DNA from 2 places in the Bacillus sp. FDAARGOS_235 genome. Region 2 is predicted to be linked to the other one. Evidence: riboswitches for the same ligand, from Rfam matches in the RefSeq annotation. Region 2 holds a riboswitch; the other holds the start of a gene.

Region 1 (16,536 bases), 2.1 Mb from region 2:
CTGTTTCATTCCCGGACAAGCAAGTGTCTGCACCCCATATATTTTCACTGATGGCTTTTGTTCTTTAATTGCCATCGCAACTCCTGCAATTAATCCTCCACCTCCAATAGGACAAATAACAGCCTCTACATCTTCCAGCTGTTGTAATATTTCCACACCGACTGTACCTTGACCAGCAATTACTGCTTCATCATCAAATGGATGTACAAATTTCGCTCCTGTCTTCTCTTTTAAATCTAGTGCATAAGCTAATGCATCATCAAATACATCACCTTGTAATTCTACATGTGCACCGTACTTTTTTGTCGCAAGTACCTTACTTAACGGAGCACCTTTTGGCATCACAATCGTACAAGGAATACTAAGCATATTACTAGAATAAGCGACTCCTTGCGCATGATTTCCAGCAGATGCCGCAACAACACCATTTTCTAAATCACCTTTCTCAAGAGAAACCATTTTATTATAAGAACCACGTACTTTAAAAGAGCCTGTCTTTTGTAAATTCTCCAGCTTTAAATACACTTCATTCTGTGATAACTCACTAAATGTACTTGAATAATCTAATGGGGTCATATGTACAATGCCCTTCATTTTCTCATAAGCAGCTATAATATCCTGAAATACAATCATGCCTTCGCCTCCGAAACAATATATGTTTATACATACTAGTTTAGGCGGCATATTTTGTTTTATACGACAAAAGACCACGTAGTATTTTCATACTACATGGTCTTTTATCTACAAACACTTATTTACTTCCCCAGCTAATCGCTTCGTACTTTCATACGCAGAATCCGCTAGACTAATTGCAGAAATAACTGAAACACCATCCGCACCCGCTTCTATAACGGCAGCAGTATTTTCAATTGTAATCCCACCGATACCAACAATCGGCACTGTAATTCCTTGTTCTCTAAAATGAGCTAAACCTTTCGTTCCTTGAACAGCTTTCGTATCTTTTTTCGTACTCGTTGGGAAAATAGGGCCAACTCCTAAATAATCAGCTCCGTTTTCAATCGCCCATTTTGCTTCTTCAATTGTATGTGTAGATACACCGATAATTTTATCTCCCATCTTTTCACGAACAGATGTAATCCCTTCATCATCTTGTCCTACATGAACACCATCTGCATCTAATTCAACGGCCAATTCTACATCATCATTTACAATGAAAGGAACACCATATTCCTTGCAAAGCGCCTGCAATTTCTTTGCAAAACGCACTCTATCCTCTCCAGTTAAAGTCCCTTCTCCCTTTTCACGAAATTGAAAAAGTGTCACTCCACCGTCTAACGCTTCTTTCAATATAGCTAACGGATCCTTCATGCAATTATTGCTTCCCATAATAAAATACACTTGTAATAGGTTAGACATTTTCTTGGTTTCAATGCGCATCATGTGTTTCATCCCCTTACTCTAACTCCTCAATCTTCCCATACTTCTCAATATCACCGGAAGTTGTATTCGCTAATTGATTTAAAAATTCAATTTGGAAACTACCAGGCCCTTTTTCTACCGTCTTAGCAGCTGCTAGTTCCGCAGCTACACCATAAAATGTTACTGCTGCTACTGCTGCCTTTACATAATCTTTTTCTACCGCAATAAATGCTCCTATTACAGAAGTTAGTAAACAACCCGTTCCAGTAACCTTTGTTAAAATAGAGTGACCGTTTCGAATAAGAATCGTTCGCTCTCCATCTGTAACGACATCTTCTTTTCCAGTAATGACCGCAACTGTATTCAATTCCTCTGCTGTCTGTTTTGCAATATTTACAACATTGCCATTTCCAGTACCAGCATCTACCCCTTTAATTTCCCATCTCTCATTAATAACGTTAGCTACTTCAGCTGCATTCCCACGAATTATCGCTAGATCTATTTCAGCTGGAATATGTCTCGCAACTTCTGTTCGATACGATGTTGCTCCTGCGCCAACAGGATCAAACAATACTGGTACATCATTCGTATTAGCCGACTTACCAGCAAGTAACATCGCTTCTACTTCCTCGGGACGAAGTGTTCCCATATTTAATACTAACGCTCCCGCAATGCTAGCCATTTCTGCTACTTCTTCTTTTGCATACGCCATTACAGGCGATGCCCCTAGTGCTAACAAACCGTTCGCTGTAAAGTTTGTTACAACAACATTTGTAATATTATGAACGAGCGGATTAGATTCCCTCACTAAATCCACTACTTTACTAATTTCTTTCATATTCATCCTTTTCATCTCCTAACTATAATGATGGGAGATACACAAAAAGGCACTTTGCGCGTATGCAAAGTGCCTGAACATGTGCTTTTACACTCTCCCTACGCTGGCATTATCCAACAGGTTCAAATGGTCAATGACGGATTAGTCATACTCTCAGTTTGCATCCACAAACTCCCATGTGTTTCTTATTCATCTACTTCAAAGTCTACTCTTATTCTAGTAAAATAACAAGTTCTTTACTTTTCCGTATAAAGTGAAACTTTAATCAGTGGGAGTTTTGTTCATTCCACTAAAACAGCTCAAACCTCGAGCGAAACTGAATCTCAAGAAAATGTATGCTATATTTAACTTATGGAAATTTGAAAGGATGTTTTTAATATGTCAAAAAGCGTTGTAATCGCTGAAAAACCTTCCGTTGCGCGAGATATTGCTCGTGTACTGAAGTGTGATAAAAAAGGAAACGGTTATCTTGAAGGTAGTAAATATATTGTAACTTGGGCTTTAGGTCATCTCGTTACATTAGCAGATCCAGAAAGCTATGATGTGAAATATAAAAAGTGGAATTTAGAAGACTTACCGATGCTACCGGAGCGTTTGAAATTAACGGTTATTAAACAAACTGGTAAACAGTTTAATGCTGTGAAAAGCCAGCTACTTAGAAAAGATGTAAATGAAATTATTGTCGCTACAGACGCAGGTCGTGAAGGCGAATTAGTCGCACGCTGGATTATCGATAAAGTTAAGTTGAATAAACCAATTAAACGTTTATGGATTTCTTCTGTAACCGATAAAGCAATTAAAGATGGTTTTGCAAATTTAAAACCAGGTAAGGCATATGACAATTTATACGCTTCAGCAGTTGCGCGTTCAGAAGCTGACTGGTATATCGGCCTTAACGCGACTCGAGCTTTAACAACTCGCTTTAACGCTCAACTAAATTGTGGTCGTGTACAAACACCTACTGTTGCTATGATCGCTAGTCGTGAAGATGAAATAAAAAACTTCAAAGCTCAAACTTACTACGGTATCGAAGCTCAAACAACTGATAAGTTAAAACTAACTTGGCAAGATGCAAACGGTAATAGCCGTAGTTTTAATAAAGAAAAAATTGATGGTATTGTAAAAAATCTAGATAAACAAAATGCCACTGTTGTGGAAATTGATAAAAAACAGAAGAAGTCATTCTCTCCTGGTCTTTACGATTTAACTGAATTACAACGTGATGCAAATAAAAAGTTTGGTTACTCTGCTAAAGAAACATTAAACATTATGCAGAAATTATATGAACAACATAAAGTGTTAACGTATCCTCGTACAGATTCACGCTACATTTCATCTGATATCGTTGGAACACTTCCAGAACGTCTAAAAGCGTGCGGTGTCGGGGAATATCGTCCGTTAGCACATAAAGTACTACAAAAGCCAATTAAGCCTAATAAATCATTTGTTGATGATAGTAAAGTAAGCGATCATCACGCAATTATTCCAACAGAAGGATACGTTAACTTCTCATCCTTTACAGATAAAGAGCGTAAAATTTATGATTTAGTTGTGAAACGTTTCTTAGCTGTTTTATTCCCTGCATTCGAATACGAGCAACTAACGTTACGCACAAAAGTTGGTAATGAAACGTTCATTGCACGCGGAAAAACGGTTTTACACGCTGGTTGGAAAGAAGTATACGAAAATCGCTTTGAAGACGATGATGTAACTGATGACGTAAAAGAGCAGCTTCTACCTCACATTGAAAAAGGTGATACATTAGCTGTAAAGTTAATTATGCAAACATCAGGTCAAACAAAGCCTCCTGCACGATTTAATGAAGCGACTTTACTTTCAGCAATGGAGAATCCTACAAAATATATGGATACGCAAAATAAACAACTTGCTGATACGTTAAAATCGACTGGTGGATTAGGCACTGTAGCGACACGTGCAGATATTATCGACAAACTCTTCAATTCATTTTTACTTGAAAAGCGTGGTAAAGATATTCACATTACATCAAAAGGCCGTCAGTTACTTGATTTAGTACCAGAAGAGTTAAAATCTCCTACACTAACTGGTGAATGGGAACAAAAACTTGAGGCTATCGCAAAGGGTAAACTGAAAAAAGAAGTCTTCATTTCTGAAATGAAGAACTATACGAAAGAAATTGTTTCTGAAATTAAATCAAGTGATAAAAAATATAAACATGACAACATTTCAACGAAGTCTTGTCCAGACTGTGGTAAACCAATGCTAGAAGTAAACGGCAAAAAAGGAAAAATGCTCGTTTGCCAAGACCGTGAATGTGGTCATCGTAAAAATGTATCTCGTACAACAAACGCTCGTTGTCCACAATGTAAGAAGAAACTAGAACTACGTGGTGAGGGTGAAGGTCAAATCTTTGCATGTAAATGTGGCTATCGCGAAAAATTATCGACATTCCAGGAGCGACGTAAAAAAGAATCTGGAAACAAAGCTGATAAGCGTGACGTTCAAAAATATATGAAACAACAGAACAAAGAAGAAGAACCATTAAATAACCCGTTCGCAGAAGCATTAAAGAAATTAAAATTTGATTAAACAAAAAGGTTCCTACCGGAGGTAGGAACCTTTTTTTAGTGAATGATTTTACTTCCTTTTGCATTCTCAACGAATTTTTCACTTGATTTATTAATTGGTGTTTTCAGTAATAATGCAGCAACAATCATAACTACTACGAAAGCACTTAGTACAAGTAAATCTCTCGTTACGATATCCCAAAGCATTCCACCCACTGTTTCACGAATTGCACTAATTGCATACGTGAATGGTAAGAACGGATAAAGTGCTTGGAAGAACGCCGGTGTCATTTGAATTGGGAATGTTCCGCCCGACCCTGCTACTTGCAGTACAAGTAAAATGATCGCCATCGATTTCCCAACGTTTCCGAAAATAGAAACGAGTGAGTATACGATACAAACGAAGACTCCACCAATAAATAAACTAAATAACACAAACCAGAATTTATCGACTACGTACGTACCGAGTAAGAATATATCTCCCATTGATACGATAAACGCTTGTGAAAGACCTATCGTTAAGAATGTTAATAAACGTCCGAAGTAAACTTCATGGCTCTTATAATTTGCGCCCTCTTCATGTACTTCTACTGTTAATAATGAAACCATTAATAATGCGCCTACCCATAATGCAAGCACTGTATAGAATGGTGACATCGCTGAACCGTAGTTCGGCATCGCAAATAATTTATTCTCTTTTAAATTTACTGGATTTGCAAAGTAATCACTTTGCTTTTCAACATCATTTTTCAATAGGCGTATGATGTCTTTTAAATCTTCTTCAGATTCAAAATCACGAATTTTATCTGCTAATTCTTTAATCTTTTTCTCAGTCTCCGGCATTTCGGCTTTAATGTCTGCTAATTTCTTTCTACCGTCTACTAAGCCTTTTGATGAATCTTCTAGTAATTTTTTAACATCTGGAAGCTTTTTGTCTGCTTCGCTTAAAATTTGAGTTGTGTTTTTAGACATACGTTTCGTACGTTCAATTGCTGTATTAAAGTTTGGAACGATTTCTGAATCATATGTTGCTAAGAAATCTCCTAATTGAGCTGAGGCATTTTTAGTTGCTTCATTAATACTTTCTACAACCTCTTTTGTAGGCTTCTGTCCATTGTTAATTAATGTAGTTGCCTTATTTGTTGCATCTATACCTTTTTGAACAGCATTTTGTGCTTTATTCAATTTTGCAATTCCATTATTAAGGTTTTTGTCACTATTTACATCTGCTAATACCTTATTTGTGCTTTCTAGAACCGGAATCGCATCACCAATTAGATTCTTAGTAGCTTGTAATTGACCATTTAAATCGTTTAAATATACTTTTGTGCTATCTAATCCATTAACACCTCTATTATTTACGTCTGCTATAATACCTTCAAAAGTATTTTTTGCCTTATCATATTCATTTTTCACAGTATCGTATGCTCCATTTGCATCAGCTTTCGCTTGATCAACTGTGCTAACTGCTTTTTTATAATCTGCTACAAATGTTTCATTATAATCTTTTTCCGCTTGATCAATTAATCCATTTGCTGCATCTAATTTTTGATTTGCTGCATCTGTTACATCTTTCTTTACTTCTTGTCCTGTACCAATAACATTTACAATATCTTTAATACCGTTGTTTGCATTTTCCATACCGCTTTTCAGCTTAGTTAAGCGATCCACTCGCCCTTGGAAAAAGCTTTGACCAAAATCAGTCGTAGCCGATTTTTGAAGTTCAGTAAATACATTAATAAGGTATGCAACACTATCTGTACGACCTTGAAGATTTTCAGAAACCGCATTAAGATCTTGCTTTGCCTTTTCTGGATCAAACTGACCATTTTGCAATCCGTTTACAACACTTTTCCCGTATGTTGTTCCTGCACGTGCCGAGTTCAAAACATTATTCACTGTTTGATTAATATTTCTTGCAATATTTTTATAACCTTCATCATTCAACTTTGAAAGGTCCGGACGCGCTGGAAACTCAGGTAATCCCTTCATACCAGAAAGGTCTATCCCTGGATTCATTAAAAAGTTCGTAAACGTATTTGCTTTGTCCATTACATCTTTAGCCGTTGTTAAATGATTTCGTATCGTCCCAGGAGCATTTTGCAATGTTTGATCGTTGTTTGCAAAGAACTTATCTAAATTCCCTAACGCTTCTTGCCCATCATTAATAACACTTTCTACAACCGGTAACTCTTTTTGTGCTACTTTCACAACATCTTCTGCTCGAGTCGCATCATCTAACGCCTTATCCATAAGTGTATTCATTTCTGGGAACTGCGCTTCTAACTTAAATACAAGATCTTTTACTTTCTCGATGCTTGGTAAGTTTGTTTCTAAATCGATTCCAAGGTCATTGAAAATTTTAAAAATCTCACCGTTTGCTGTTTTAACAAAGTTTTTACTAATTTCTTCTGTAATACCTGATGCACCTTTTGCTGTAATTTTCGGTGCAATCGCATTTACTTTTTCATTCACATAGTAATCCAGTTCTGGTTTCTTTGGATTTTCATCCAGAACAGTTGCAATTTTTTCAGAGAAGTCTTTCGGAATCGTAATGCTCGCATAATAATCCCCACGCTCAACTCCGTAAATTGCTTGTTTTTCATCTACAAATTTCCAGCCAAGATTTTTGTTTTTCTTAAGAGAATCTACAATCTCGTCCCCGATATTGATATCTTTCCCTCTTAAATTAGAGCCTGCATCTTGGTTAGAAACTGCAATGGGAACTTCTTTTGTATTTCCATATGGATCCCAAGAAGCTTTAATGTTAAACCATGCATATAACGATGGTAAAATCATTAACCCTAAAACAATAACAATTGCAGCCCAATGTTTAGCTACATTCCGTAAATCTGTCTTATAAATACGCCAAATTTGTTTCATAGAAGTTATCACCTAATTATATATTTTTCCTTCTTTAGAAAATGATACATACATTTTGCAATTATATCACTTTCTACATCGTGGATTAAACGAAAACACACTATTTTTTCCATTAAATATTTCACTTACTTCATTATATAACGAAGTAAAAAAAGTATGCATACAAAATGACCAAATTAGTTTTACATTCAATAATAACAAATATATAGGAAATGTCATAAAAAATACAAGTATTTTCTCTTGGAAATACTTGTATTCCTAAAAAAAATCCTCACAGCTTTTATTACCTGTGAGGATTTCTTCTATTATATATCTAATTGAACCTCTACACCGAAATGATCTGAAATTACATTTCGGTTTGTACCATTAAAAATAACTTTTGAAGAACGAACTCTTTTACTTTGGTTACACACTATTAAATCGATTCGCAAATTATGTTTATTTTCATCCCAACCAGCAATCTCGCCTTGGACAGTTGTTCCTTCATCCTTCTCTATCGCTAGTTCGTATGTGTCGTACAAACCTTTTTGCATCAAATATTCATAACCTTCACCCTGCAAACGAGCATTATTATTAAAATCCCCCATTAAGAAGGAAAGCTCATTGCTATCTACACGCTCCATCAAACGATCGACTTGACCTTGGAATGATTCTTCTTCATCATTCCACCAACCTAGATGGCAAGAATAAAACGTTATATCCTTACCATTATAAGCAATTGTTGCACTTACAATTTTACGTGTTTTCCAATACGTTGTATCTTTATTTTCTGATATAAAGAACGTATCTTCTTTTATAATAGTATGCTTTGTTATAATCGCTAATCCTTCTTCGTACACATCATAACCAATATGAGAGAAATCCCAAGTAATATTGTAATCTTTTACATGTAACGCTTTTAACTCTTCTAATAGTAAAAGTCCAAAATTATCTTTTTTCTTGTTACCGCATACATTTTCAGCTTGTATCGACTGACTGACTTCTTGCAATGCGATGACATCGTATTCTTCTTCTTGAATGACTTTAGCAAGATATTTTATCTTTTCCATTTGATTCTCTTCTTGCCAAGAGTGACAGTTTAAAGTTAGCAATTTCATATTATTACGCACCTAACATATCTTGAATGTCTGACTTTAATACGTCAGCTTTCGGACCATATACTGCTTGTACACCTTTATCTTTTACGATTAGTCCTAAAGCACCATTTTGTTTCCACTGCGCTTCTGGTGCAACAACATCTAAATCTTTTACTGTTACACGTAAACGCGTCATACAAGCATCTACGTCAGCAATATTTTCTTTTCCACCTAATAAATCAATAACTTTTGTTGCTAATGAACCATCTTGTACATTTCCTGTTCCTTCTGATGACTCATCTTCATTATCAATATAGTTACCTGCACGTCCTGGTGTTGGTAAATTGAACTTTTTAATTAAGAAATTGAATAATGTAAAGTTAAGACCGAAGAATACTAATGAAACGATAACGAAATTGATTAAATCTCTTGTTAGTCCTGCATTAACCATCATCGGTGTACGAGTAATTAACTCAATAAATCCAAATGCGTGAACACGTAAGTTGATTAAATCTGCTAATGCAAATGCAAGTCCTGTTGTAATAGCATATACAACATATAGTACTGGTGCAATAAACATGAACATGAATTCAATTGGTTCTGTTACACCTGTTAAAAATACTGCTAATGCTGCTGATAAGAACATTGGTTTATATTTTGCACGTTTTTCTTTATCAACATTACGGAACATCGCAAAAGCAATTCCCATTAACGCTGCTGTTGAGCCGATAACTTGTCCAGCTTTGAAACGAGCTGGTACAACGTTATTTAATAAATCGTTATATGCTTTCGTATCTCCACTTGCTAATAAATTATTTAAGTCTGTAATCCATGCAAGCCATAATGGATCTTGTCCTGCTACAATTTGTCCAACTTTTGAGCCAGTTAACATCGTATATGTTCCGCCTAGCTCTGTGTAATTCATCGGAATCGTTAACATATGATGTAATCCGAATGGTAATAATAAACGTTCTAACGTTCCATATACAAATGGCGCAACAACTGGCGCACTATCTTTAGATGCTGCAATCCAGCGACCAAATTCATTTAATCCACTTTGGATAAATGGCCATAAAAGTGATAATACAATCGCAGTGACTGTAGACCAAACAATTACAACGAATGGTACGAATCGTTTTCCATTAAAGAATGCTAATGCCTGTGGCAGTTTATTATAGTTATAGTATTTGTTATATAAAGTAGCTCCTAAGAAACCTGTGATAATACCTACGAAAACTCCCATGTTTAATGCTGGTGCACCAAGTACAGAAGTAAAGTAATCTTTTACAACTAAATCTCCTGCTAATACTGAAGAAACTGTCGCTTTTGAATCCGCTAACATTTGAGCGTTTACGCCAAATATTGCTCCTGTAATTCGATTTGTTAAGACGAATGCTAATAGTGCTGCAAATGCACCACCTGCGCGATCCTTCGCCCAAGATCCCCCAATTGCTACTGCAAATAAAATGTGTAAATTTGTAATAATTGCCCAACCGATGTCTTCCATTACACGAGCAATAGTATGAACTGCGTTAATATCCCCAGCAGACATTCCAATTAGCTTACCGATGGAAATCATTAAACCAGCTGCTGGCATTACAGCTACAACAACTAATAATGCTTTCCCGAACTTTTGCCAAAAATCAAAAGACGTAATTTTCATCTGTTCTTCCTCCCCTTTATTTATAACAACATAATGATTTAAATTATAATTTCTGTTTCTCTTATGAAAACGATTCCTCATATTGCTTTATCTTTTTTGTTACGCAACCGTTTTCATAAATCTATTTTAATAAAAGCGTTTTCACATTGCAATAGAAATTTATTTTTTTTCATAAAAAAAGATGCTCAAGGAGCATCTTTTTGTATTATGAAATGCGATAAACCCTTGTTTCATAAGGTTTTAACGTGATTGTAGTTAATTGTTCATGTTCCGCAACTTCATAGTTATTTAAAAGCAAACGTTTGCGTTCTAGTGCGAATAAAGGCTCATTATACACAGCTTCCTCTTTTGAGATATTACTAATTACAATGACTTTTTCATCCTGTAACGTACGTGTATATGCATAAATTTGTGGATCGTCCTCTAAAAGTAAATCGTACGTACCATAATTCAATACATCGTGCTCTTTTTTCAAGGCAATCATTGTCTTATAGAAATTGAAAATAGACTTTTCGTCATTTTTTTGCTTTTCAACATTAATTTCTTCGTAATTTGGATTCATGCCAAACCAAGGTGCATTTGTTGTGAAACCAGCATTCATCTCATCGTTCCACTGCATAGGTGTACGTGAATTATCACGGCAAGAAGCCCATATAATTTCCATCATATCTTGATGTGATACGCCTTCTGCAATTTTCTCTCGATATAAATTTTTAATTGCTACATCATCGTAATCTTCAATATTTGGTAACTGAACATTTGTCATACCAATTTCTTGTCCTTGATAAATAAACGGTGTACCGTGCATAAAGAAATACATCGCTCCTAGAGCTGTTGCACTTTCACGCCAATATTGTTTATCATCTCCCCACGTTGAAACGATACGTGGCTTATCGTGATTCTCGATATATAAAGCATTCCATCCTTTATTCTCTAATCCTTTTTGCCATTTCGTTAATACCTTTTTCAATCCTACAACATCAAGGTCTTTCTTCTTTTCTGCATCCCATAAGCTTAAATGTTCAAACTGGAATACCATATTGAATTTACCTTGCTCTTCTCCAACCCAAAGCTCAGCATCTTCAATCTTAACGCCATTCGCTTCACCAACAGTCATAATATCGTACTTAGAAAATGTATTTTCTTTTAACTCTTCTAATAAAGGTTGAATACCATCCACATTCATATGTTTATCAAAAGATGGTACATATTTTAATTCTTTTGGATTTGGCATATCGTTGAAGCCATCTTCTTTTTTAATATGGCTAATTGCATCAACACGGAAACCATCAATTCCCTTATCAAGCCACCAATTAACTGTATTGTATAACACTTCACGAACTTCTTTATTCTCCCAGTTTAAATCTGGTTGTTTACGTGAGAATAAATGTAAATAATATTGTTCTGTTACTTCATCATATTCCCATGCCGAACCATTAAAAATACTTTCCCAGTTGTTTGGTTCCGCACCATCTTTACCATCATGCCAAATGTACCAATCACGCTTCGGATTGTCTTTAGATGAACGAGATTCAATAAACCATGGATGTTCATCACTCGTATGATTAATAACTAAATCAATAATAAGCTTCATGTCACGCTTATGAACTTCATCTAATAAAGCATCAAAATCCGCCATTGTACCAAACTCATCCATAATATCTTGATAATCACTAATATCATAACCATTATCATCATTGGGAGACTTATACATTGGACAAATCCAAATTACATCTATACCTAAATCTTTTAAATAATCCAGCTTTGCAATAATACCTTGTAAATCTCCAATACCATCACCATTTGAATCCATAAAGCTTCGTGGATAAATTTGATAAGCAACTGCTTCTTTCCACCATGTCTTATTCATAGTCATTCTCTCCTTTTGCATCCCATCGGAAATTTTATGCAAACGTTTTCGTAACACTATCATAACAAAATATGAATAGTTTGCAACTGTTTTCATTGAACTCTATGTAGATTCCTTATTCTTATGCTTTATCCCGCTATTGGCCGGGCAGTAAGAACCCCACCTCAAAATTCAGCGAAAGCAAAGAAGTTCGGCGGGGATCGGGCTGCCCGTTAAAGTCCGATTGGTGAAGGCTAATAATCAGTGGGGGAGGAACAAAACTCCCACTGATTATTAGCCTTCACTTTATTTATTTCTCACAAAGGTAAATCTCATTCTTACCTGCTCTTGTCCACGCACGTTACATACGCTTTTCATATATTAATAAAAAGCACTGCTTATTTTAGAAAGGAGTGATAAATTGAAACAAACAAAATTAACAGGTCGTATCGTTGTTCCCTCAGATCCTGACTATGACGTAGCCCGAATAAATTTAAATTTAAGTATTCCAAAACTCCCTTGTATTATTGTTTTTTGCCAAAATAAAAATGATGTGTGTAATGCCTTAAAATGGGCACGTGAACGTCATATACCATTTCGCTTAAGAAGCGGACGTCATAGCTATGAAAATTTTTCTCTTTTAAATAGAGGACTTATTATTGATGTGAGTGAAATGCATCGCATTACTGTTAATACAAATAAATTAACAGCAACAATTGAAGCTGGTGCAAATCTTGGTACGGTTTATAAAGAACTTTGGAATTATGGTGTTACAATACCGGCTGGTACAAGTGCAAGTGTTGGAATTGTTGGATTAACACTTGGTGGTGGTATCGGTATGCTTTCACGCTTATTTGGATTAACATGTGATCAATTAGTAGAAGTTGAAATGGTACAAGCATGCGGTAAATTGGGCGCAAAAATCATTCGTGCAAACGAACAAGAAAACCCTAACTTGTTTTGGGCGTGCCGCGGCGGTGGTGGTGGAAACTTCGGAATTGTTACTTCTTTAACTTTTCGAGTACATCCTATAAAAAATGTATCAATCTTCTCCATCACATGGGAATGGGAAGATTTTATCGCTGCATTTCAAGCTTGGCAAAACTGGGCGCCTTATATAGATGAACGTCTCACTTCATCAATTGAATTATTCGCAAAGCAACAAAATAAAATTGAAGCACAAGGTGAGTTTGTTGGCTCTCCCTCTGAACTCCATTCCTTATTATCACCGCTTCTTGAAACTGGTACCCCCTCTCTCTTTATAGATGAAGTTCCTTATATAAAGGCTGTTGAATTTTTTAACAGTGGCAACATCCCTGAAAACTTCAAACGGTCCGGTTCCTACGTATATAAACCTATCCCTCTTAAAGGCATTCAGATTATGCAATATTTTCTTTCTCATGCACCAAATAAAGATGCGAGTATTTGGCACCAATCGCTCGTAGGTGCTGTGGAAAATATTTCGCCTACTGAAACAGCTTATTTCCATCGCAAAGCAATTATTGCGCAAGAATACATTACCTCTTGGAAATGCGATGATGAAGAAAATCGAAATATACGCTGGGTTAAAGATTTAAGAGAAAGCTTATATCCTTATACACTAGGTGATTATGTCAATTGGCCCGATATCGACATTAAAAATTGGCAAACTAGTTACTATGGCTCTAACTTTCACAGATTACGTAAAGTGAAAACTATATATGATCCTTGCAATGTTTTTCGTTTTCAACAAAGTATCCCACCCTTTCATACGTAAAAAAGGGGATAAAATAAAAAATCATCCAATATGCCGTTACCTCGCAGCATGTTGGATGATTCAAGTTGATTTTCTATATCTTTTCAAATTATTGCTCCTACTCATAAACTTTCAATTACGGATTAATTGTATTTCTCATCATTTTTATGCAATGAATGTAATTTAATATTTGGTACTTTATCTTTTTCAATACCGCTATTATAAGCAACAGGAATTTGAAATTCCAATTGTTTTGTCTCATGTTTTTGTAAATAGACTGGTTTCGGTACTGGATAACTTTTGGAAGTTTCTGTTGCATTATCATATAAAACAATTTTTAATGCTTGTGAATGATTACGATAATTTTTTAAAGTAACAATGCACTTTTGTTCAATATCCCCTCCATTCTTCTCCATTCTACATTGACTATCTTCTTTTTTATATTCTATCGCCTCTACCCCTGTTTTTCCTGCGTAGTACCATGTTTTATTCAATGTCTGGAGGATGTTATTTAGCATAAACGGCATCATTAAAATCAAAATACTAATGCCTACTACTTTTATCTTATTCATTGTTCTAAATGTACTAGATTTCTTTTTTACTAACCATTTTACAAATAATATAAATGCGATTACATGTAGTATGAAAGAAACGATTACTATATTTGAGACTTTATAATCCATATAAGTATATGTATATACCGGAACATTAAAGAAATTGAATAGTTTTTCCCCAATTAATTCATTATCGTTTGGAATTTTTAATAATAACAAAACCCCTATACTGTAACAAATATCTACTAATCGATCATACTCAATTCGGACCATTCTTTCTCTCCTTCCCCTTACTTTTTTATTATCGATTTTAGCTATTATTACCATGCTATACAATCTTTTTATAGAGGGTAACGTAAAAAAGCTCCTTATAAATATATAAAGAACTTTATTAATATACAGTATGAATTAGAAAATCCATATGCAATTTTCACATAGAGACTTCCTCAAAATATGTTGGATTATGTATTGTAATTTTCTTATCCAGAATCGTAACAATACTATCGTTTTTTAATTGTTTTAATACGCCGCTAACCGTCTCTCGAGACGTACCAGATATTTTCGATATTTCAATTGTTGTAAGTGGGCATGAAATTACAATCGTTTCGCCACTCTGTTCTCCTAAATCTTGCATTAAATAATTTAATGTTTGAATGACTCGATCTTGTGCATTAGGAATTGTAATGTTTTGCACTCGATTTTCGTTTAGTTTTAATATTGATGATAATTGCTGAACAACGTACATTAATTGCGTCCTACTAGATTTCACCATATCTTCAAAAATTACTGTCGGAATATAATATACCTCTACATCTGTCATCGCTTCTGCCGTATAGTTATATCCTCTGTCTGTAAACATACCACCATAAGGAAAAATAGAATACCGCTTTACATAGTCATCATATAATAAATTTCCACTTTGATTTACCCGCTCTAACTTTACAAAACCATCTAACATGAAGTAAATTCTTTCTCTTGAATCCCCTTCTAAAAATAAAAATTGACCCTTTTTATAAGTTCGCCAATAGACAAACTCCGTCAAACCTTTCAATTTCTTTTCTGTTAAATGAGCAAATAATTCAAATTGCTTTAAATCTTTAACTACGTTCCGTCTATTCATAAGATTCCCTCTCTCTTGCTGTATGTTGGAGCGAAAAATCAAGAAAGCGTATTCAAATTAAATTTTATCATAACTAACTTATATATTCAGATTTCATCATGAAAACTTTATGAACAATGATTACAAAAAATATTAATACATAAAAAGAATGAAGTTACTAACTCCATTCTTTTTTACTAATAAATAGCGTACATAATTATTTAAACATACATGCATACATTCTGTTTAGAAATAATAGTACCAGCTTTTTCTTCTAGTGCTTCATATACTTTTTCTAAAGACGTAATAATTGTTTTTCTTTTTGGATTTGTATTAACAAAATTAATAGCAGCTTCAATTTTTGGAAGCATACTTCCCGCAGCAAATTGTTGTTCTTCCATGTATTCTTCTAATTGATTCACTGTGACATGCTCTAATTTCTTTTGATTCAGTTGATTATAATTTACATACACATGATCAACTGCAGTTAAAATTACGAGCGTATCGGCATCTACTAATTCAGCTAATTTCTGCGCAGCGAAATCTTTATCGATAACCGCTTCAGTTCCTTTTAACCCTTCTTCAGAATCAATTACTGGAATTCCACCACCACCAACAGCTATCACTATATTTCCATCCTCAACTAAAGAATTAATTACTTTATGTTCATGAATACTTACAGGCTTCGGTGATGGAACAACACGTCTCCACCCTCTGCCAGCATCTTCTTTAAACACTGCTTTTGTTTCTTCCATTAATCTTCTGGCCTCTTCTTCTGTATAAAAAGGACCAATTGGTTTAGTTGGATTTTTAAATGCCTCATCTTTTTCATCCACGACAACGCGTGTTATAACCGTTGCTACGTCTTTTTTTATATTCCTTTTTTTCAATGCCTTTTCAATCGCATTTTCCA
Region 2 (16,536 bases):
TTACCTTGTCTTACAAGATCAGCAAAAGCTAACATCGTTTCTTCAAGGGGAGTTGTTGTATCAAATCTATGTGCATAATAGACATCAATGTAGTCTGTCTGCAACCGTTTTAATGATGCATTACAATTTTCAATAATATGTTTCCGCGACAATCCACGATCATTTTTTCCAGGTCCGGTCGGATGACATACTTTTGTACATAGTTCTATACTTTCTCGCCGTATGCCTTTTAAAGACCGGCCTAGTACTTCTTCGGCTATCGTGTCCGAATAAACATCAGCAGTATCAAACGTTGTAATTCCGACATCTAGTGCGGTTTTCACACAATCATTTGCAGTATCTTCATTTACCTTTCCGCCATGGTTTATCCAGTTCCCGTATGCAATCTTACTTACTGTTAACCCACTGTTTCCGAGTTTGCTAAATTCCATTGTAGAATCCCCCCTTAAAAATGATACCTTTATTATAAGAACTGAAATTTAGTATGTATAATATATGATTTATGATGAATCTATATAAAAATTATATAAGAGGGAGATGTTTAGAATTTTATTGTTAGGGGAATCTAAAGCAAGTAGTACAACAAATGTGGTTTATGCTTGTTTAATATGAAGTTTAGAATTGATAAATAGACCTTAAAAAAAAGCAATCTTTTTAAAAGCACATATAATTGCATTTACTCATACAGTACTATTATGGTACAATATGGTTACTAACGACGGAAAGGAATGATGGGTGGACGATGATTAACTAATCTTATTTTTAAATGTTGAAATTAAATAAATTTCAATTTGTAAAAAATAGGATTAGTCTGCCCAATTCCATTCAACGGTATTGCTATTTGATTTGCGTAATAGCTTATTTGGGTATAAATAATGTAATGACTAATCCTGCCAAAATTACTTTGGGAGGATTTTTTTGTTCTCCCTTTATGAAAGGGATCGGTAATATGAAAGAGCTTTTAAAATTAAATGATGTGTATGTTGAAATAAAGGAAAATACTTTGTTAGAAAAAATGAATGTAGTAGTAAAACAAGGGGATATAATCGGATTAATTGGTAAAAATGGTGCTGGTAAATCAACGTTACTTCAATTAATAAATGGGAAGATTGAGCCATCAAAAGGAATTGTTGAGTGGCAGCAAATGAATATGACAACAGCATATGTTGAACAAGAAATAGAATCTTTTATTAGTAAGGATGTGATTGCAAAAGAAGCAGAGCTTCTTGCAAAATGGGGCGTGCCAACGAATGATTTTCGTACTTTAAGTGGTGGTGAAAAGCTGAAAGTTCGGTTAGCGAAAGGATTTGCGAAAAATCCTAATGTCTTAATATTAGACGAACCGACAAATCATTTAGATGAGATGAGTACGGAATTTCTTATTAAACAAATAAAAAATATGAAAGGTACAGTTATCGTTGTATCGCATGATCGATATTTTTTAGATGTTGTCGCAACAAAAATATGGTCAATTGAGGATAAAAAATTAATTGAGCATAGCGGTAATTATACGAGTTATATGAAAGCACGTGAGCAAAAAAGACAGACGCAACAACGTGAATATGAAAAGCAGCAAAAAAAGATTGAACAAGTAGAAACACATATAAAAGAATTAAGTTCATGGTCACAAAAGGCACACGCACAGTCTACAAAACAAGAAGGTGTTAAAGAATTTTATCGTGTAAAAGCGAAGCGAATGGATGCGCAAGTTAAGTCAAAACGAAAACGTCTCGAAAAAGAGCTAGAGAAAACGAAAGTAGAACGTGTGAAAGAGGAATACTCAGTTGAGTTCTCTATTCAAGCGAGTAAAAAAGTAGGAAAACGCTTTTTAGAAGTAAAACAATTAAAAAAAGACTTTCATGGAAAAATATTATTTGAAAACGTTAATTTTACAATTCAGCACGGTGAGAAGGTTGCGATTGTTGGACCAAACGGTAGTGGGAAAACAACATTACTAAAGATGATTATGGGAACGGAAACTGTGGAAGGAGAAGTATGGGTTTCACCATCTGCAAACATCGGTTATTTAACACAAGAAGTATTTGATTTACCACTTGATAAAACGCCAGAAGATTTATTTTTTAAAGATTCATTTGAAAAAAGAGGGAAAGTCCAAAATTTAATGAAACATTTAGGGTTCCAAGCTTCTCAATGGAAAGAGCAGATTGAACATATGAGCATGGGAGAACGAGTGAAATGTAAATTAATGGTTTATATTTTAGATGAAAAAGACGTACTCATTTTAGATGAACCGACAAATCACCTTGATCTGCCTTCACGCGAACAGCTTGAAAATACATTAGCGGAGTATAATGGAACACTAGTTATCGTTTCTCACGATCGATATTTTCTAGAGAAAACAACTAACACAAAACTCGTGTTTTCAAATCATACGATACAAAAACAGCTAGAAGAACCTCCTAAAACAAGAGATGAAATTGAAGAGTTGCGTTTAACGTTAGAAACAGAGAGACAAGAAGTATTAGGAAAATTAAGCTTTTTAACTTCTAATGATAAAGAATATAAAGAACTTGATGAACGATTTATAGAACTTACGAAACAGATTAAGGCGCTATAATTATTTAGGGGGATTAACATGGGAGCAGAGAGTTCAACTAAGTTATTTAGAATAGACTGTGGAGATATATATCTACAAGAGTTTACTATGAAAGATACTGAGAGTATTTATAAAATATCGAATCAACCGGAAATAGAAAAATTTTTGCCAGACTAGAAATCAACGAAAGAACAGAGGGTTAATTGGATTATCAATGATGAAATACCAGCAAATAAAGCATTTCTTGAGGCAGTGAAAACTACGAATAACATAGATAATCATATGTTAAAGCTAGGAATATTTAAGCAAGCTACAAATGAATTCATTGGATGGTGCTGCACAGGTATTAAAGAAGAACTCCCTTCACCAAACAGAGAGATAATGTATGCTATCTCAAGTGAATATCAAAATAATGGCTATGCTACAAAAGCGACTAAAGGCTTAATTGACTATTTGTTTAAAAAAACAAATGTAAATGTCCTCAACGCAATTGCTTTAATTAAAAATGTACCATCAAATAAAGTTATTGAAAAATGCGGATTTACTTATATGAGCCAACAGACGATAGAAAATCGACTATTTAATCATTATGTATTGAGTAAATCAGAGTGGATAAAAAATATAGCTCTTTGAAGGGAGCTATATTGCATATGAAATCAGTAATAAAGCTTAGAGCTAAAACTCTGAGCTTTTTTTCGTACTATATGATAAGTTGTTATTCATTGTTTTAAAGTTGTATAGTTATTCTTTATAATATATTGCATGTTGCTAATAAAGAATACAAGGTGTTTCAGCGAATAGAAGTAAGAAGCATTGTATTCCATACCACTATACAAATATTATAAGATAGATATACGTTGATTATATATTGGAAATAGATTTGTTATCAGTTTTTTTAGAAATCTTACAAGCGTGTAAGATAAATGAAAGATGAATCAATATGTGCTATAAGACAATTCATTTACACTTTATAGTGAGCAGCGGAAATGAAGGGAGAATATAAATGGAAATTTTACATGCAAAAAGTATTAGTAAAGTATATAAAGGGAAAATACCTTTTAAAGCATTGGTAGATATTGATTTATCAATTCAAGAAGGTGAATTTGTAGGAATTATGGGACCATCAGGTAGCGGGAAAACAACATTATTAAATATGGTATCTACTATTGATTCTCCTACATCGGGAGAAATATTAATAAATGGTACAAATCCTTTTCAGTTATCATCAGACAGTTTAGCTTTATTTCGTAGGAAACAATTAGGATTTGTTTTTCAATCATTTAATTTACTTAGCACACTTACAGTGAAAGAAAACATTGTATTGCCGATGACACTAGATGGTGTATCTGTACAAGAAATGAACAAACGAGTGGAAGATATTGCAGAGAAATTAAATATTGCAGATATATTGAGTAAAAGAACGTTTGAAATATCAGGGGGGCAAGCTCAAAGAACTGCAATCGCTCGTGCTATCGTTCATAAACCACAATTATTACTTGCAGATGAACCAACAGGGAATTTAGACTCTAAATCTTCAAATGATGTAATGGAGATGCTAGATACTCTTAATAAAGAAGAAAAAGCAACGATGATGTTAGTTACACATGATCCGTATGCAGCGAGCTTTTGCAGCAGAGTTATATTTATTAAAGATGGTCAATTATATAATGAAATTTATTGTGGTGAAAGCAGGCAAGCCTTTTATCAAAAGATTATGGATGTCCTTTCTTTGTTAGGAGGCAAAAGGCATGACTTTTCGTCAGTTCGCGTTTAATAATATTTTTCGTAATAAGCGTACATATGCTGCTCATTTTTTAAGTTGTACATTTTCTATTATGATTTTCTTTACGTATGCCCTTTTATTATTTCATCCTGATTTACAAGGGGAGTTGAAATCGACAAGTGCAACAATAAGTGCATTTGGTACATTAGGATTTACAGTTTCGCAAGGCTTGATATTTGTTTTTTCATTTTTCTTTATTCTATATTCAGTAAGTTCATTTTTAAAAACGCGTAAGAAAGAATTTGGCATTTTAATGATGCAAGGTATGTCAATGAGGCAGCTAAAGAAATTATTATTAATTGAAAATATGTTAATTGGGCTTGGGTCAATTTGTATAGGGATTTTCATCGGTCTCATATTTTCTAAACTAGTATTATTGATTAGTGCAAGTGTATTAATGATTAGTAATGGCTTACCTTTTTATATACCAGTGAAGGCTGTACTATTAACAGTCATCACATTTCTTTTCTTATTTTTAATCGTTTCGCTTGTTACTTTTAAAATGATAAAAGTAACGGAACTTGTGGAACTTATTCAAGCAGAGGAAAAGCCAAAGCCTGAACCGAAATTTTCCATTTTATTATCGCTACTTTCTTTAATTAGTATAGGCTATGGATATATTTCAGTATTTCGCTTTATCCCAAGTATTAATTTTATTACGCTCGGAATAGGTGTACTTCTAGTCATTATTGGAACGTACTTTTTATATACACAGTGTAGCGTGTATATATTGTATCTTGCTAAAAGGAGAGAATCTTTCTTTTTAAAGAGAACAAATATATTAACATTTTCAGAATTGATTTACCGTATGAAAGATAATGCAACGATGTTTTTTATAGTATCTATTATTTCAGCAGTTGCATTTACAGCAATAGGTACAACAGCCGCTCTTGGTAATAGGAATTTAGTGTGGATGACAAACCCATATACATTTCTGTATGAAAGCTCTGAAAACAACAAATTAGTAGATAAACATCTCTCTATTATAAAAAAACATCTCTCTGATGCAAATATTCCGTACCGAATGGCTTCATCTTCAAGTAAATTTACAGAAAGTAACGTAAATGTATTGAAATTAAGTGAATATAACGAACTTACGAGAGCACTAGGGTACCAACAAGAAACAATTGAAAAAGAAGATGAAATTTTACTAATTCCTGGGAGGGTGTCACAAAAACAAGAATTTAAAAATGGTGACTATAAAAAAAATATTGAAGTTATTCAAGGTGATTGGACAAAGACATTTCGTGTGAAAAAAACTGTTGGGGATTTAGTTTTACCACATGATTCTAGTAGTATTTATATTGCTGTTCAAGATCATGTGTATGATGAAATTCCTCTGACGAGTAATCCACAAGATGAAAATATTCAACATCGTACTTATGGATTTGTTGTAGATGATTGGATAAAAACGAAAGAGATTTCAAATCAATTAAAGAGTATACTCGATAAAGATCTCAGGGACAGAGATTTCTACTTTGAAGCTTTAACATTAAACTTGTTGGAGGCAAAGCAAAAGAATGGTTTATTACTCATGGCAAGTGTTTTAGTCGGAATCGTCTTCTTTACATTTGCTGCTAGTTTTATTTATTTCCGATTATATACTGATTTGGACCGTGATCAACAACAATATAAAATGATTTCGAAAATGGGATTAAGTAAACGAGAGTTAAAAAAAGTTGTAACGAGACAGTTAGTATTAATGTTCTTCTTACCAATTATCATTGCAGTGATTCATACTGTAGTTGCGTATACGGCACTGCAACAATTAGTCAGTTTTTCTATTTTAAACAGCTCGATCTTTATTTTAATTTCATTTATATGTATACAAGTTTTATATTTTTTTATCACTCGTTGGCGTTACCTACAAAAGCTTTATAAGACTATGGAGCAATAAAGTGAAACTTTAATCAGTGGGGGTTTCCTTCATCCCCCACTGATTATTAGCCTTCACCAATCGGGCTTTTGCGGGCAGTTGAGCCCCCACCTAACTTCTTTGCTCTCGCTGAATTTTGAGGTGGGGGTCTTACTGCCCGTTAATGCGAGATAGAGGATATTAACTAATAAAATTACAAAAAAACATGTAAAAAATGATATGAATTATGAAAGGAACCGTGATGAAAAGAACTTTAACTATTTTTATGTTAACTATAATACTTTTAATAAGCTTTAGTGCATGCTCTAAAAAGGACAACGCATTCCCTGCAAACGGTGTATTAATTATTGGAGATGAAAATAATATTTCACCAATTATTAATCGTTATCAGGAAATTACGAAAGAAAATGAAGTGTTTTCTGTGAAAAAAAGTGAAGTTGGAAATGGACATGTCTTAATTTTAAATGAATCTACAGCACTAGCGTTGATTAAAGAAAAAGTTTTTCGTAAACGAGATAATGACTCCGATTATATTATAGATACGTTACCGAAATTCCCAAAAGAAGGATCGCTACTGTTTACAAGTGAAGACGAAAAGACTATGAAAAGTATTAAAATAGAAGGAAAAGAGATTCCTGTTACATACGATAGTGACGCTTGGATAGGTAACAATCGTAAATATCCAACGCAATCGTATGTGATTGTAGCAAAAAATAGTGTATATAAGGAAATAAAAGCAAATGAAACGAAAATGCATCTTCTTCAATTTAAGAAATCTTTAGGTGACGAAAGGCCTAAAATGTCGACAGATAATACAATGGTTAATGAAAATGTCAAAGTAAAAAAGCTAATTAAAGGTTTGGAAGGAGAAGTATCTTTTCAGTTTGTAACGATTGGAGAAAAATCTTAAAAAAGAGTTCGAGGTTGATAGAAACTATATCAACCTCGAACTCTTTTTAGTTATATGCCATTTAGATTACATTACTTCATTTAATCGAGTCTCGTTTGTTTCCTCAATCACATTTGGGTTTTGAACCGAATTACTTTGAGCTTCTTTTTCTTTACGAGACTTTTGTAGCATTTCAAGAATGATCCATAATGGAACACCTTTATCCTTTAACATCTTCCATAAATCTAATTCGTTAAATTTATGCTCAGGCTGTTTCATTTCTTTTTCAGATGAACGAATATCGAACTTGATAGGATCATTTGCTTTCTTACCTTCAAGTTTAGTAGAAGAGATAGTATTATGCTCAAGGTTAGATGGAGTTATTTTAGTAGGTTGAGCTAATGTATGAATGTTTGATCCGATTTGCATGCTTTTTCCTCCTTTTCAAGCAATAAAATTAGTTTTCTTATGATTGTTAAATTCATGTAACATGAGGAAACTACATTCAATTATAAATTCAAATAATCAGATTTACAAGTTGTATTGTAAAAAGTAAATGTTTACTTGAATTAATATTTATCAACATTTGTGTATGTTTTCTATATATACAACGTATATAAAATACTTTACATTATGTGTAAGTTAAAAACTGAATGTGTCAATATTTTTCACGGAAAAATGAAAGCGTTTAATTAGGGGGAGAAAGTATGGGAAAGTTATTTTTAAAAGTATGTTTTTTCACATTAGTGACTGTTTGTTCATTCATAGCGAAAACAACTTACGCTGAAGAGAGGCAACAAAATAATTATCCTATCATTTTAGTGAATGGATTTGCTGGATGGGGTAGGGAAGAAATGTTAGGGGTAAAATATTGGGGTGGTGTTCATGATATACAGGAAGATTTAAAAAGAAATGGCTATACAGTACATACGGCTGCTGTTGGTCCTGTTTCTAGTAACTGGGACCGTGCATGTGAATTATATGCACAAATTAACGGTGGAATTGTAGACTATGGTGCGGCACACGCTGAGAAACATGGACATAATCGTTTTGGTAGAACTTATAGTGGATTTGCACCAAATTGGAGTGAAACAAATAAAGTTCATTTAGTTGGGCATAGCATGGGTGGACAAACGACAAGAACATTAGTGCAGTTATTAAAAGAAGGCAGTTATGAAGAAAAAGACTATGTGAAAAATCATCCGAACGCAAAGATATCACCACTATTTGAAGGCGGTAAATCGTATGTTCATAGTGTTACAACTTTAGCAACTCCTCATAATGGCACAACACTCGCGGACGGAAGTCTTCTATTGCCGTTCGTTAAAGATTTACTCATTACAGCTGCGAGTTTAGGAGGAAACAATAATTTATCATTATATGATTTTAAATTGGACCAATGGGGTATGAAAAAAAATGCTGGAGAGTCCTTCTTCCAATATGCTGATCGGATTTTAAATAGTTCAATTTGGGAAAATACAAAAGATATTAGTCAATGGGATTTAAGTACTGATGGAGCAAGGGAGTTAAATAGTTGGGTAAAGACGCAATCGGATGTGTATTACTTATCGTATAGTGGACATGCATCACAAGCAGCACCTATAACAGGTTTACAACTACCTCATATTACAATGAACAAAGTGTTAATGGGGAATGCATTTTTCTTAGGTTCCTATGCAAGATTTGAAGAAAATCGCCCATTAATTGATACATCTTGGTGGCAAAATGACGGTGTAGTAAATACAAATTCTATGATTGCGCCTTCAACTAGTATTGCTGTAAATAATAATGAGTTTTTACAGGTTGGTAAATGGAATCATATTGAAACGAAAGCAAATTGGGATCATTTAGACATGGTAGGACTAAGCGTTTCAGACACGTTAGGTTTTTCTAATATTCAAGAGTTTTATAGAACAGTTGCAGAAAAGTTATCGCGGTTACCGCAATAGTTAATAATAAAGCGCTCTCGATGGAATTCGGGAGCGCTTTATATTATATTGAAAGAGGGATATGGAAGAAAAATATGGGGGGATATTATGAAAATACAAGTTGTTTTATCAGGATACGGGACAGTAGGAAGAGAGTTTATAAAATTAGTAAACGAAAAATATTTATATATATACGAAACATATGGAATCCATTTAGTTGTAAGTGGCGTATTAGGTAGAAATATTGCAATACATAATGAGGAAGGTTTGTCTATTCATCATTTATTAATGTATGGTAGCGGTACTGCAGCAATTGAAAAGTATATAGAACATCACCCGAAAGACCGTGCAACAAGTGGGATAAGTGGTACTGTATTGGTAGAATCAACAGTTACAAATCTTAAAGATGGAAATCCGGGAAAAAAATATATAAAACAAGCGATTGAGAAACATATGGATATTGTTGCAATTTCAAAAGGTGCACTCGTTACTAACTGGAGAGAAATAAAGGCAGCAGCAAAAGAAGCGAATGTACGAATTCGCTATAGTGGCGCAACTGCTGCAGCACTACCGACATTAGATATTGGACAATTTAGTTTGGCTGGATGCAATATTGAAAAAATAGAAGGAATATTAAACGGGACAACTAATTATATTCTTACAAAAATGTATGAAGAAGATGTTACGTTTGAAGAAGCACTGAAAGAAGCGCAAAATAAAGGAATTGCTGAGACGAACCCAATATTAGATGTAAGTGGTTCGGATAGTGCGTGTAAATTATTACTTTTGGCAAACAGCTTGATGGGTGTTGAGAATATGCTTACTGATATGCATATAAAAGGAATCGAAAATGTTACAAAACAACAAATTCGACATGCTAAGGAACAAAACAATTATATTAAATTAATAGCTTCAGCATATAAGGATATGGATGGTAAAGTGAATCTTAATGTAGAACCGCTTGAAATACAAAAAGACCATCCACTAGCAAAAGTAAATGGAACTGAAAAAGGAATAACATTCTTTACAGATACAATGGGACAAGTTACTACAATTGGTGGAGCTTCTAATCCACGCGGAGCCGCAGCAGCTGCTTTAAAAGATGTAATTAACTTATATCGTAGAGATTTATAGAAGTAAAACTCACACCTTCAAAATTCGGATGGAGAAAAAAAGTTAGGTGGGAGCCTTTTAGCCCATATATGTCCGATTCGGGCTAAAAATCGGTGGGGGATGAATAAAATTCCCACGGATTAAAGTTTCACTTTATAAGACCGTACCGCTGTTAATAAAAAATACATATGTAGTGGACCTTTTGAGAATGAAATAAATATGCAAAAATAATTGCAGGGGGTAAGAAATTGTTTAAAGATTTTAAAGTTGTAAAAGATCGTCCCGTTTATATTCAATTAAAGGATTATTTTAAAAAGATGATTATGAAAGGGCATTTGCTCGGTGATCAAAAGATCCCATCAACAAGGGAACTGAGTGAATTATTATCAGTGAGCAGAAATACAGTACTCTCTGCTTATGCGGATTTAGAACAAGAAGGACTCATTTATGCAGTAAAAGGAAAAGGGAATTTCGTTGCGAAGGTGGATATATCTAACACTTCGTCTGTTGAAATAGATTGGAAAAATAAACTTAATACAGTTACCACATTAGCGGATGAATTAGACTTAATGAAGCATGGAGTCCGCTGGGAAAAAGGAATGGTTGTTTTTAATAGTATAGCCCCGGACGAAAAGCTATTTGATGTTGAAAATTTCAAAAGAGCTTTTCTTACTCGTATGTCCATTGAAGGGGATATCGTATTGAACTATGGATATGCAAAAGGTTACCGCCCGTTAATGAAATATCTACTTCATTACATGGAAATAAAAGGTGTAGATATTTCGAACAAAGATATTTTAATTACAAATGGATTTACAGAAGGATTAGATATTGTACTATCTTCCTTAGCGAAAAAATCAGGGCGTGTGATTTGTGAGAATCCAACTCACCATGCTGCATTGAAACTTTTTCGCTTACATGGACTTGAAGTTCATGGGATAGATATGAATGATGATGGTATTGATACGACTGAAGTAGAAAAAAGTTTACGTGAAAAGGATTTTGATTTTGCGTATTTAATTCCTTCTTATCATAATCCAACTGGTATTGTTACAAGTTCGGAGAAAAGAACGGAATTGATGAGGTTATTTTCGAAATATAAGGTTCCTATTATAGAGGACGGATTTAATGAAGAATTACGTTATTCAGGTTCACATTTATCGCCACTATTAACTTTTGCAGGGGCTGGTAATAATGTGATTTATATTAGTAGCTTTTCGAAGGTACTTTTCCCTGGTTTACGTGTAGGGTGGATTATTGCCGATAAAGAACTGATTCATTATTTAGAAAGTGTTAAAAGAGCAAGAACCATTCACACATCTACGTTAGATCAAGCTGTTTTGTTTCAATATTTACATGAAGGATATTTTGAAAAATATTTAAAAAAGGCAAGATCTGTTTACAAGAAAAAATATGAGTTAGCCGTTGGGGCTTGCAATCAGTACATTCCGTTTAAAAGGATGACTGGAGATGGCGGACTTCATTTGTTTATAGAGTTGGAAGAGAAAATTCACGCTCGCACACTTTTACAAAAGTGTTATGAGAAAGGTGTAACGTTTTCTCCTGGAGATGTTTTTTATTCTGATGGAGGGGGAGCGAATACATTCCGCTTAGGTTTTTCACGTTTGAAGGAGAAAGAAATAGTTAGTGGGATTCAAATAATTGGTGAAACTTTAAAAAATGAAACTTGGAGTTGAGAAAATGAGAATTGGCGTTATTATGGGAGGAGTATCCTCTGAAAAACAAGTATCAATTATGACTGGAAATGAAATGATTGCACATTTAGATAAAAATAAGTATGAAATCGTTCCAATTACGTTAAATGAAAAAATGGATTTAATTGAAAAAGCGAAAGACATTGATTTTGCATTGCTAGCATTACACGGAAAATACGGAGAAGATGGTACGGTTCAAGGGACGCTTGAGAGTTTAGGTATTCCATATAGTGGCAGCAATATGTTATCTAGCGGTATATGTATGGATAAAAATATTTCGAAAAAGATTTTACGTTATGAAGGAGTAGAAACACCAGATTGGATTGAACTTACAAAAATGGCGGATCTAAAGCTTGATGATTTAGATAAGTTAGGATTTCCGTTAGTGGTAAAACCAAACTCTGGCGGCTCGAGTGTTGGCGTAAAGATCGTCAATGATAAAAATGAATTGATCTCAATGCTGGAAACTGTATTCGAATGGGATTCTGAAGTAGTAATTGAGAAGTATATAAAAGGTGACGAGATTACTTGTTCAATTTTTGATGGTAAACATTTACCTATCGTTTCAATTCGACATGCAGCTGAGTTTTTTGACTACAATGCAAAATACGATGATGTTAGTACAATTGAAGAAGTTATTGAACTTCCAACTGAAATTAAGGAACGTGTAAATAAAGCGTCATTGGCTTGTTATAAAGCATTAAAATGTAGTGTTTATGCAAGGGTTGATATGATGGTGAAGGACGGAATTCCATATGTAATGGAGGTTAATACATTACCAGGGATGACCCAATCAAGTTTACTGCCAAAAAGTGCAGATGCCGCGGGGATTAATTATAGTAAACTATTAGATATGATAATTGAAACTTCATTAAGAGTGAGGAAAGAAGAAGGTTTTTAAGATAATTATACAATTAAAACTTTTGATAGTTCCACGAAGTATGCTATGATAATTACAATACGACAACTAAATATTTATCCACTAGGGGGGCCTTTTGTAGGCTGAGATCAAACATAATTTTGAGACTCTTAGTACCTGATCTGGTTAATACCAGCGTAGGGAAGTGGGAAGACGATTATATTTAAAGAATACATTAATATTGTCTATTTCACTTTCTTTACGCCTGTAAAGAAAGTTTTTTTTGTTTTACAGATTTAATAACTGTGGATAAATACATATATTTTATACATTATTGGAGGAATTTAAATGACTTTTTCACAAACATTACGTAAAGAAGTAGATTCTATTTGGGAGGCAAGTTTTCATCATCCTTTTGTAAAAAAACTTGGTGAAGGTACGTTAGATTTGGCAAGTTTTCGTTATTACGTACTTCAAGATTCATATTATTTAAGTCATTTTGCTAGAGTACAAACTTTAGGAGCTGCAAAGGCTCTTGAATTAGAAACGACAGCTCGCATGGCACACCATGCTCAAAATACATACGAGGCAGAATTATCATTACATGAGAATTTCGCAAAGAAATTAGGAATTACGGAAGAAGAAAAAGGTCATTTTATCCCTGCCCCAACTGCATATGCGTATACTTCACATATGTACCGTGCGGCGTATGAAGGGCATTTAGGGGATATTATCGCAGCAATTTTACCTTGCTACTGGCTATATTATGAAATTGGTGAACGTTTAAAAGAATGTCAGCCAGAAGAGCCGATTTATAAAGAGTGGATTTCTGCTTATGGATCTGATTGGTTCCGTACTTTAGTTGAAGAGCAAATTACACGATTAGATACTATCGCTGAACTAGTGACAGAGTCTGATCGGAAGCGTATGAAACAGCATTTCATTATTAGTAGTCAATATGAATATTCATTTTGGGAAATGGCTTATACATTAGAAAAATGGCCAGTGGATACAGAAGTAAAAGATGTAATTGGATAAAGAGTAGAGGTATTGTTATACATATGTATGGATAATACCTCTTTATATGATTTCAAAAAAGGGGTATCGCAAAAAAGACGTATCAATCTAAGTGCGTCTTTTTTCAATTTTCTTCAATTAGCAATTTCATGGAGAGCTTGCTGAAAAAGTAGAATGAAAAGCCCTAATCAGGGCTTTTTTTGTAGGAATTTCTTAACCGTCATTGAGTCCTGTCACTAGTAGGTGTTTTGACGCTACGACGGACTAAATCGATTATTCGGCTAGTGAAGTATATAAAAAAGTTAGGAATATCTGAAGGTGCTCTCAGAAAGTATATGGAAGTGTTATAACGAGAGGCATTTACAGTACAGAAAAATCTAAGCGGCATACGGGAATACGTAGGATACGGCATCATGGTTATTGAGAAATGAATTGAACTTAGTAAGCATGAAGATATGACGCAAGCATTCACATTTTATAATTTCTATTTATAAAAATGAGCCCATAGTAAAAATAGGTATATGAACAAGGTGCACCGTCTAGTGATAGGTCATACTTTATAGGTGTACGTATTGAACTTAGTTTATAGCGTTATTTCTACTTAGATTTAACGAACAGAAATATTGGAAAGCATCGATGAGGTTAAAGTTTATAAACGGAGGTCATGAAAATGAATAAGTTTCAACAAGAACTACAAGCGTTAAGCCTTAATGATTACCAGTCTGGAAATATTGTGTATTGGGACCAGCAAAACCAATATCCATACTACTATTTTGAAGATGCTGCTCGTCGCTGTGGCGGTTGCGGTCGTTGTGGCGGTTGTGGAGGTCGTTGTGGTGGTGGTGGATTCCGTTGTGGTGGATTCCGTTGTATTGGTTGCTTCGGTTGTTTTGGTTGTGGCGGCTGTGGCGGCTGTGGCGGTTGTTCAAATTGTTTTAATGGTTTTAATGGTACCACTGATACTACTGGTACTATTGTAACATATGAATATTGATAAGAGAGAAAAGGAATCTACTTTGTAAAGCGTTATACAATTTTATAAAAGAGATAAATCAAAACACACGTAGCATCTTTTAATTTAGAGAGATAATTTATCCAACCTTTTATAAACATTGTGACTTTATTTCAAATCAAAAATCGAATGTCTTTTTATGTTTTATACTCTTGACGCACTCTTTGACTTTTATAAGCAGATTTATTGCACCAGAACCAAAAAGAAGAGCTGCTATCAGCCCTTCTTTCTCTTTTCTTTTTAAGATTGTAATTCTTATAGCCTGTATAATATCTGTCCATAAATGCAACCATGTCACCAAAGAATCCCCATTTACCTACATTTATCCAACCTTTAACAACTGCCGATTTTAATGCTTTTTTCCCCGCATCTTTACGATCTTTTGCTGTTATATCTGATTTTCTGCTCATTCTCATACTTTATATGAAATATGTGAAAATCAGTATGAATGGTGGAAGTGAGCGCAACTTTAAAAGCTATTTATTGGGATTAACAAATTTAATAATCTATTTTTATTACTATTGATTAATTTTGAAACGTAACAAAACTACGTAACTGTTTGTATAAAATGCACTGCTCTAGTATTGAAAATTTAGAACATGGAATAGGGTGCTTTGTTTCTACAAGCTGTTTTTGTTTTACTTCATATTACGATTTATAGACCGGGAATTACACTTTAAATGTTTATTACTGTAGCAGTTATGTTTCTTTCACTAATAGTGTTAGTGGATGTACCAATTCCCGTGGCATTCAGAGATAGCCTGTATACATAAGTACCAGGGGGAGGCGTATCTATCCAGACTATTGAAACGTTGTGTGTTAAATTTGTTGAAACATTTACTGGTTATTAAATATCTTCTTGAAGCTCCATCTGAACCGCAATAGTAAAGACGCCTCTTTTTAGAGCGAGAATTGAAGATACAGTAAATTCTGTAAGGGGACTTAGGGAAACATAATCAGATCTGAAAACTCCTTCTAACTTTACTATTTGATTAACGCCTACACTAATAGCTGGTAATACGAGGTTAGTTGGGCTAGTTGCAGGAATATGACTTTGGTTAAATGTAACTGAAACAATGCCAGGTGGTCCGGTGTTACCGGTCGGTCTAGTAGGGAATTGAAAAGGTTGCATAGGTGGGAGTGTTGGTCCAATCGAATTCTGGTTTAATGCAGCAGAAGATAAAAACTCGTCCAATATAATTCACCTCTAAAAAATTTATATTACTGATAGTAAATGTAGGCGTTGAGCAAAGTGACATGGACAAGCGGTTGTATGTTAAAAATTAAACAAAATAGTTATTTTATTAAAGAAAAAACATGCACAAAAATTGCGCATGTATAATAAAAAGCTATTTCTTGTCTATGTAAATATATGATTGGCTTATACAAACCGTGAGTGTGTTTGAGAAAAATGGTTATTTATTAACAAATATAAAGAGCGCTTTTAAGGCGCTCTTTAACCAAAACTAATATTAAAAAAGAATACCGCATGATATTTTATGTATGTTCTTAATAAATGTGCGGTTTTTAAACAAAATCCTTATTTTATCTTAAATAAAAAGAGCACACATATAAGCGTGCTCTCAAATAAGAAAGGTAGAATGCTATGAATGGAAAGCCTCGATAGAATAACATATACTTGTCCGGTTTAAATGTGAGAAGTTTTTAATAAAAACGCTATTTTAGTAAGGAACAAGTTTAAAAGGCCCTGATTGACACAGGACCTTTTAAAAGGGAACAACACTTGACATGTTAAAAATTATGACTGAAAGGTATTTTCATATTAC

The links. A riboswitch is a leader RNA that binds a small molecule or an ion and turns the genes downstream of it on or off. The one in region 2 is predicted to bind thiamine pyrophosphate.
Region 1: it holds a riboswitch for thiamine pyrophosphate, as region 2 does, so the genes downstream of both, thiM (hydroxyethylthiazole kinase) here and tenA (thiaminase II) in region 2, are expected to answer to the same signal.

The regions. Positions count from the first base shown of each region.
Region 1 covers NZ_CP020437.2:2,507,002-2,523,537, forward strand. Annotated here, with positions in the region: gene ilvA (threonine ammonia-lyase) at 1-633, opposite strand, end outside; gene thiE (thiamine phosphate synthase) at 742-1,401, opposite strand; gene thiM (hydroxyethylthiazole kinase) at 1,415-2,224, opposite strand; TPP riboswitch at 2,297-2,406, opposite strand; gene topB (DNA topoisomerase III) at 2,597-4,786, shown strand; gene A6J74_RS14790 (YhgE/Pip domain-containing protein) at 4,822-7,647, opposite strand; gene A6J74_RS14795 (endonuclease/exonuclease/phosphatase family protein) at 7,953-8,744, opposite strand; gene A6J74_RS14800 (PTS transporter subunit IIBC) at 8,749-10,386, opposite strand; gene A6J74_RS14805 (glycoside hydrolase family 13 protein) at 10,592-12,256, opposite strand; gene A6J74_RS14810 (FAD-binding oxidoreductase) at 12,657-13,991, shown strand; gene A6J74_RS14815 (hypothetical protein) at 14,114-14,797, opposite strand; gene A6J74_RS14820 (Crp/Fnr family transcriptional regulator) at 14,955-15,644, opposite strand; gene arcC (carbamate kinase) at 15,845-16,536, opposite strand, start outside.
Region 2 covers NZ_CP020437.2:456,756-473,291, reverse strand. Annotated here, with positions in the region: gene A6J74_RS04135 (aldo/keto reductase family protein) at 1-431, opposite strand, end outside; gene abc-f (ribosomal protection-like ABC-F family protein) at 950-2,578, shown strand; partial or broken gene A6J74_RS04125 (GNAT family N-acetyltransferase) at 2,597-3,190, shown strand; gene A6J74_RS04120 (ABC transporter ATP-binding protein) at 3,561-4,331, shown strand; gene A6J74_RS04115 (ABC transporter permease) at 4,306-6,237, shown strand; gene A6J74_RS04105 (lipoprotein BA_5634 family protein) at 6,458-7,126, shown strand; gene A6J74_RS04100 (DUF3914 domain-containing protein) at 7,193-7,534, opposite strand; gene A6J74_RS04095 (esterase/lipase family protein) at 7,813-9,054, shown strand; gene A6J74_RS04090 (homoserine dehydrogenase) at 9,142-10,167, shown strand; gene pdxR (MocR-like pyridoxine biosynthesis transcription factor PdxR) at 10,395-11,843, shown strand; gene ddlB (D-alanine--D-alanine ligase) at 11,848-12,762, shown strand; TPP riboswitch at 12,836-12,941, shown strand; gene tenA (thiaminase II) at 13,069-13,758, shown strand; gene A6J74_RS04070 (heterocycloanthracin/sonorensin family bacteriocin) at 14,408-14,731, shown strand; gene A6J74_RS04065 (hypothetical protein) at 14,887-15,159, opposite strand; gene A6J74_RS04060 (exosporium leader peptide-containing protein) at 15,597-15,944, opposite strand.